Regions from separate parts of the Staphylococcus kloosii genome, predicted to be linked through region 1. Evidence: a T-box and tRNA genes for the amino acid it is inferred to sense, from the RefSeq annotation. Region 1 holds a T-box; the other holds one or more tRNA genes.
The links. The T-box of region 1 lies ahead of serS (serine--tRNA ligase). A T-box ahead of a tRNA ligase gene usually reads a tRNA of that ligase, here a tRNA-Ser.
Positions count from the first base shown of each region.

Region 2: it encodes a tRNA-Ser, which carries the amino acid that the T-box ahead of serS (serine--tRNA ligase) is inferred to sense. The anticodon was not compared.

Region 1 is NZ_CP027846.1:291,515-294,935, forward strand. Features, by position in the region: gene hutH (histidine ammonia-lyase) at 1-946, shown strand, start outside; T-box leader at 1,008-1,200, shown strand; gene serS (serine--tRNA ligase) at 1,259-2,545, shown strand; gene C7J89_RS01520 (AzlC family ABC transporter permease) at 2,744-3,421, shown strand, end outside.
Region 2 is NZ_CP027846.1:1,354,628-1,358,048, reverse strand. Features, by position in the region: gene C7J89_RS06845 (hypothetical protein) at 533-772, opposite strand; tRNA gene C7J89_RS06840 (tRNA-Ser) at 1,817-1,905, opposite strand; tRNA gene C7J89_RS06835 (tRNA-Glu) at 1,953-2,024, opposite strand; tRNA gene C7J89_RS06830 (tRNA-Asn) at 2,026-2,100, opposite strand; tRNA gene C7J89_RS06825 (tRNA-Gly) at 2,112-2,185, opposite strand; tRNA gene C7J89_RS06820 (tRNA-His) at 2,199-2,274, opposite strand; tRNA gene C7J89_RS06815 (tRNA-Phe) at 2,290-2,362, opposite strand; tRNA gene C7J89_RS06810 (tRNA-Asp) at 2,367-2,442, opposite strand; tRNA gene C7J89_RS06805 (tRNA-Met) at 2,455-2,528, opposite strand; gene C7J89_RS06800 (RBBP9/YdeN family alpha/beta hydrolase) at 2,858-3,415, opposite strand.

The DNA.
Region 1 (3,421 bases):
AGCTAAAGAAGGACTAGCATTAATTAATGGAACACAAGCAATGACTGCACAAGGCGTCATTAATTACATTGAAGCGGAAGATTTAGCACTACAAGCTGAATGGATTGCTGCTTTAACGCATCAGGCTTTAAATGGTATTACAGACGCATATAATGAAAATGTACATAAAGTTAGAAACTTTGACGAACAAACTGCTGTAGCGGCACGTATGTTGGACTGGTTAGAAGGATCGCAATTAACAACGAGACAGGGTGAAATTCGAGTGCAAGATGCTTACTCTTTACGTTGTATTCCTCAAATTCACGGTGCTAGTTTCCAAGTATTTAACTATGTTAAAGAGAAATTAGAATTTGAAATGAATGCAGCAAACGATAACCCACTTATTTTTGATGAAGATGACGAAACACTCGTTATTTCTGGTGGGAATTTCCATGGGCAACCTATCGCCTTTGCTTTAGACTTCTTAAAGATAGGAGTAAGTGAATTAGGTAACGTCGCTGAACGTCGTTTAGAACGTCTTGTTAACCCACAATTGAATAATGGACTACCAGCATTTTTAAGTCCACAACCAGGTTTACAAAGTGGCGCAATGATTATGCAATATGCCGCAGCAAGTTTAGTATCAGAAAATAAAACATTAGCCCATCCTGCTAGTGTTGATTCTATACCATCTTCGGCGAACCAAGAAGATCACGTTTCAATGGGGACGATAGCCTCACGTCATGGTTATAATATAATTGAAAATACAAGAAGTGTAATTGCGATTGAATGTATTATTGCGCTACAAGCAGTAGAGCATAAAGACATTGAAAAATTATCACCAAAAACACGTGCGAAATATGATGAATTAAGACATATCATTCCAACGATTACTGAAGATAGACAATTCCATAAAGACATTGCAGCGGTTGCTCAACATTTACGTGATAGAGCTTATAATGCTTAATCAGAGTAACAATGTTGCTTGAAAATAACATTTGAATTTGCTATATTTAATTTAAGTAAATAAAGCATTGTTCATAGGCTAAGTAGTTTTAAGATGCTTGATATCAGAGAACTTGTGGTTGGTGCGAACAAGTAATCAGCATTAAAATGAATCTACCTATATTTGAGAACAATCGGTTTAACCGTTATTTTAGTGAGAGCGCAGTCTTAATTAGGCTGTTAAATAGGGTGGCAACGCGTGACCACGTCCCTTGTGTTAGGGATGTGGTCTTTTTTTGTTCCACTCAAATAAACATCGAAAGGAATGAACGATATGTTAGATATTAGAATGTTTCGTACAGAACCTCAATTAGTTAAAGACAAAGTAGCTAAGCGTGGTATGAGCGAAAGTGTTGTTGATGAGGTACTTAATTTAGATGAACAACGTCGTCAATTAATTAGTCAATCTGAAGAAATGAAGGCAGAACGTAATAAAGTAAGTGGCGAGATTGCTCAGAAAAAACGTAATAAAGAAAATGCGGATGATGCGATCACTGCAATGAGAGAATTAGGAGATAAGATTAAACAACTTGATGAACAATTAAATGATGTCGATGAACAATTAACGAATCATTTAGCTACTATTCCTAACTTAATTCATGATGATGTGCCAGTTGGCGATTCAGATGAAGATAATGTTGAATTAAAACGATGGGGTACACCAAGAACATTTGATTTTGAAGCTCAACCTCACTGGGATATAGTAGAAAACTTAAAAATGGTTAATTTTGAACGTGCTGCAAAAGTTTCAGGTGCACGCTTCGTATTTTTAACTGGTGAAGGTGCACAATTAGAACGTGCATTAATGAACTATATGGTTACGAAACATACGACTCAACATGGTTATACTGAAATGATGGTACCACAATTAGTTAATGCAGAATCAATGTACGGTACTGGTCAATTACCTAAGTTTGAAGAAGACTTATTTAAAGTCGAAAAAGAAGGTCTATACACTATTCCAACAGCTGAGGTACCATTAACTAACTATTATAGAAATGAAATTATTGGTCCTGATGTCTTACCTGAAAAATTCACAGCGCAATCTGCTTGTTATAGAAGTGAAGCGGGTTCAGCTGGTAGAGATACAAGAGGTTTAATTCGTTTACACCAATTCGATAAAGTAGAAATGGTACGTTATGAAAAGCCTGAAGATTCATGGGATGCATTAGAAGAAATGACGCTTCATGCGGAAGCTATTTTAGAAGAATTAGGATTACCTTATCGCCGTGTGATTTTATGTACAGGAGATATCGGTTTCGGTGCAAGTAAAACTTATGATTTAGAAGTTTGGTTACCAAGCTATGATGATTATAAAGAAATAAGTTCTTGTTCAAACGTTACTGATTTCCAAGCACGTCGTGCAAATATCCGCTTCAAAAGAGATAAAGCATCTAAGCCAGAATTAGTTCACACATTAAATGGTAGTGGGTTAGCGGTAGGTCGTACTTTCGCAGCTATCGTTGAAAATTATCAAAATGAAGATGGCTCAATTACAATTCCTGAAGCACTTGTACCATTTATGGGTGGCAAAACTAAAATAGGTCCAGTAGTTAAATAATAATATATTATAGCTATTACAAGCGTTCTGTCTACGAGATGGAACGCTTTTTAATAGGGTAGGGGAGGCTAAAATATAGTAGGTTTTAGTCTACCGTTTGTCTTACATCAGACAAACGGTAGACTTACCTTATTGCTCGCTTAAATATTCTGTATTAGACTATCAATAATATGCTTACAGGCAGGGGAGGGGTAGTATATGGCTTCGCATTTAACATTTAGGCAAGGTGTTAAAGAATGCGTACCTACATTATTAGGTTATGCAGGTGTGGGACTTTCTTTTGGCATCGTTGCGGTAGCATCTAAGTTTAGTCTTATAGAAATAATTTTATTATGCTTACTCGTTTATGCCGGTGCAGCACAATTTATTATTTGTAGTTTAGTGATTGCTGGAACACCTATAACTGCAATTGTATTAACGACTTTTATAGTTAATTCAAGGATGTTTTTATTAAGTATGACCTTAGCTCCCCAATATAAAAATTACGGTTGGCTTAATCGTTTAGGGTTAGCAACGTTAGTTACTGACGAAACATTTGGAGTTGCTATAACACCTCACTTAAAAGGTGAACAGATAAATGATCGTTGGTTACATGGACTTAATTTAACGGCATATTTATTTTGGACTGTATCGTGTATTGTTGGCGCTATTTTCGGTAAATATATCCACAACCCAGATGCACTCGGTTTAGATTTTGCTATTACTGGTATGTTTATCTTTTTAGCAATTTCACAATTTGAAACGGTACAACGTTCTCAAATTATGACTTATATCGTATTGATTGTTTGTGTCATTGTAATGATGTTTTTATTTAGTTTATTTATGCCTACATACGTAGCAATTATTTTATCTTCGGTACTTGCGGCTACATTAGGG
Region 2 (3,421 bases), 1.1 Mb from region 1:
TACATAGTTGTAAAAATTAGGACAAATTCATCCATATTTTAATCTAATTAGTTAACTCATATTCACATGAAAAAGGTATTAAAAGTTTGAAAAATTGAAGAATAATAAAGAATTTAGAGGGAAAGTAACATTTATTGCTAATTTAAAATAGTTCTATACAAAACTTCAAATTGGTAAATATTTATCCATATAAAAGTAAATAAAATGATGTTACACTACATAATTTTCGAAGAATGAAGAATATCAAAGTATCTTAAACTAAAGAATTCTATAAATCTTTTACAATCAATATTTAAAGGACTTTCTCGAAATATATTTAACATCAAAAAAGCCCACCTATTTATTTAGGTGGGCTTTCATATTCATATAAATCCAAAGCTTTATTAAAATTAAAATTTTTTAATTTATGTTCTACTCTTTTAATGTGTCTAATGACAGAAGCATTAATATCTTTTTTTATTGTAAGTTGTACTAATAATTATATCTACATTGCTTTTTATAGAATTTAAAAACATCCACTAGCTAATGAGTGTTAGTATAACCCTAATATTTTAGCACCTAAGCCTATAACTCCTAAAATCAAACTTCCAGTTGCAATAGCAGTACCAATTATCCACATTATGATTCGAAACTTAGCATTATTAACATGTTTTTCTATTTTATCTTCAAAAGTAATAGGTAACCTATCTATTTTAGAATTAAGACTTTTAAAATTATCTTCAATTCTTTTTTCAAATTGATCAAATTCTTTTCTTTCTATAAATTCACTCATATTACCCACCTCTTTTTATCATAAAATTTTGATGGTATTTCAAAGCCACTTGTCTGTGTTAATTAACTTAAATTTACTTGTTTAATCTTTGTTATGAATTGTAATATATTTTTACTGTCGTTTATCTTTATCACCTAAAACATTTACATGATAATAATTGGTTTGCATTCTTTTCTATATTAAGATCGATTAAGCAAACAACGCAGCAGAATGAAGTTTGACTTAGAATATTATTTACATTAACTTCTGCAAATGGTGCATCTATTACTATTTGCAGCTAGTGTTTGAAGTTGAATATAATAAATCTTCTATCTATAGAATACTTTACAACAAGTTAACTAGTATATTAAATATTCCAAAGTAGTAAAGATATAGCGTTGATTAGTAAAATATGCATTAGCTTATACTTATTTCAAATAAAAGCTATCCGTATATAATATGTATTCAAATGTTGAACATAGATTTAACTCTTTAGACAATAAAAATAATTAAAAACATATCATGGATTGAATCTCAATTTGCTGGTAGACATTCTCCACAGCAATTAATTTAAGAATTTTATATTCTAAGTGAAAAGCTAAAAATTAAACTGTAATTGAGTAAAAAAATCTGAATAAAGTCTTATCTAAGTCTACTATATACACTGCTTTTATTTACTTCATAATGATATTTCAATATATTACATTTCAAAACGATTAGGATATTGCAATATATTACATTTCAAAACGATTAGGATATTGCAATATAAAAACGATTAGGATATTGCAATATAAAAACGATTAGGATATTGCAATATAAAAACGACGATGGCTGTATACTCTTACTTGTTATATGAAACTGCTGAAAAAGAGAAAGATAAGGCCATGACTGCATTAGAAGCAATGCCAACATCATTGGCGTAATGAGATAAAAAATGTGAGGACGTTGGCGTTAAATTGGCATAGAATTTCATAAACGGTGCTTAACGAAGAACCTCGATATATAAGAAACCCCCGTTATATCAACGTTCTGTTAAACGATGAATAACGAGGAATATCGAAATTACGGAGAGTGAGGGATTCGAACCCTCGAGACGCTTGTGGCGCCTACACACTTTCCAGGCGTGCTCCTTCGGCCAACTCGGACAACTCTCCATATAAGAATATAAAAAAACAGAAGCGATTTTTCACTTCTGTTTGTATGACCCCGACGGGACTCGAACCCGTGTTACCGCCGTGAAAGGGCGGTGTCTTAACCGCTTGACCACGGGGCCATGGCTCCACAGGTAGGACTCGAACCTACGACCGATCGGTTAACAGCCGATAGCTCTACCACTGAGCTACTGTGGAATAATATTAGATGGAGCGGGTGATGGGAATCGAACCCACAACATCAGCTTGGAAGGCTGAGGTTTTGCCATTAAACTACACCCGCTAGTTAACGATTATGGGGCGGTTGATGGGAATCGAACCCACGAATGTCGGAACCACAATCCGATGCGTTAACCACTTCGCCACAACCGCCAAAGTTAAAAGTAATGGTTCAGGACAGAGTCGAACTGCCGACACATGGAGCTTCAATCCATTGCTCTACCAACTGAGCTACTGAACCATAATGGCGGTCTCGACGGGAATCGAACCCGCGATCTCCTGCGTGACAGGCAGGCGTGTTAACCGCTACACTACGAGACCAAAAATATGTAATTGCGGGAGGCGGATTTGAACCACCGACCTTCGGGTTATGAGCCCGACGAGCTACCGAACTGCTCCATCCCGCGGTAATAATATTAAATTCTTTACGATTGGCTTACCAAATTATCTTACCATGTTTATCACTATCAAGTCAAGAACTATTTGTTAACAAAAACGTTTAATTTCAACTTGTTACTTGCAAAACGCGACTGTTTTTTAAGCCTTTTTAAGTATATTAATTTTCTGTACTATAGTCAATAACTTCCCTGAACTTTTTAGTGTAAAAAAGGATTATAACAATAATATTTTAATTTTAGTGATGAATTTATATTAATTTTAATCCAAAAACCCCCATATAACGCTCAAACATCCCCTCACTTCATTCCCATTTTTGAAATTCAAGAGCCCCCTCCCTTTATTTAGCCATTATTTTTTGAATGTTTTCTTGTAACGTAATAAATGTTGAGAACCCATCTTCATCTATAAAATGACCACCGTAAGACGTAACTTTACATTTACCATTCAAAATATCCATTAGGCGTTGTGTTTCTTTATATGAAATATATTTATCGTCTTTTGCGCATAAACCATAAAATTGTTGTGCTTTGTTTTTAATATTTTCATAGTCAAACTTCTCATTATTTACAGATAAATTGTCATCAATAGCTGTTGCATCTTCTTTAAAACCAGAAATAATAAATACACCTTCTATAGGATCTATTTCTTGTAACTCTAAATATTTAAGTGCAGCCAATGTGCCATAACCATGAGTAATAAAATATGTATCATTTTTACTTATGCTAACTTGTTCGTCCATTGCTTTTACCCAAGCTTTTAATGGCTTAGAATAGGCATCTGCCATATCAAACAATGTAACGTTATAACCTTCCAATTGTAAATTATTACGTAACCAGTCATACCAATGATTCGTTGCATCCCCTAGTTTTGAATGTACAATAACGATATCTGTCATATCTTT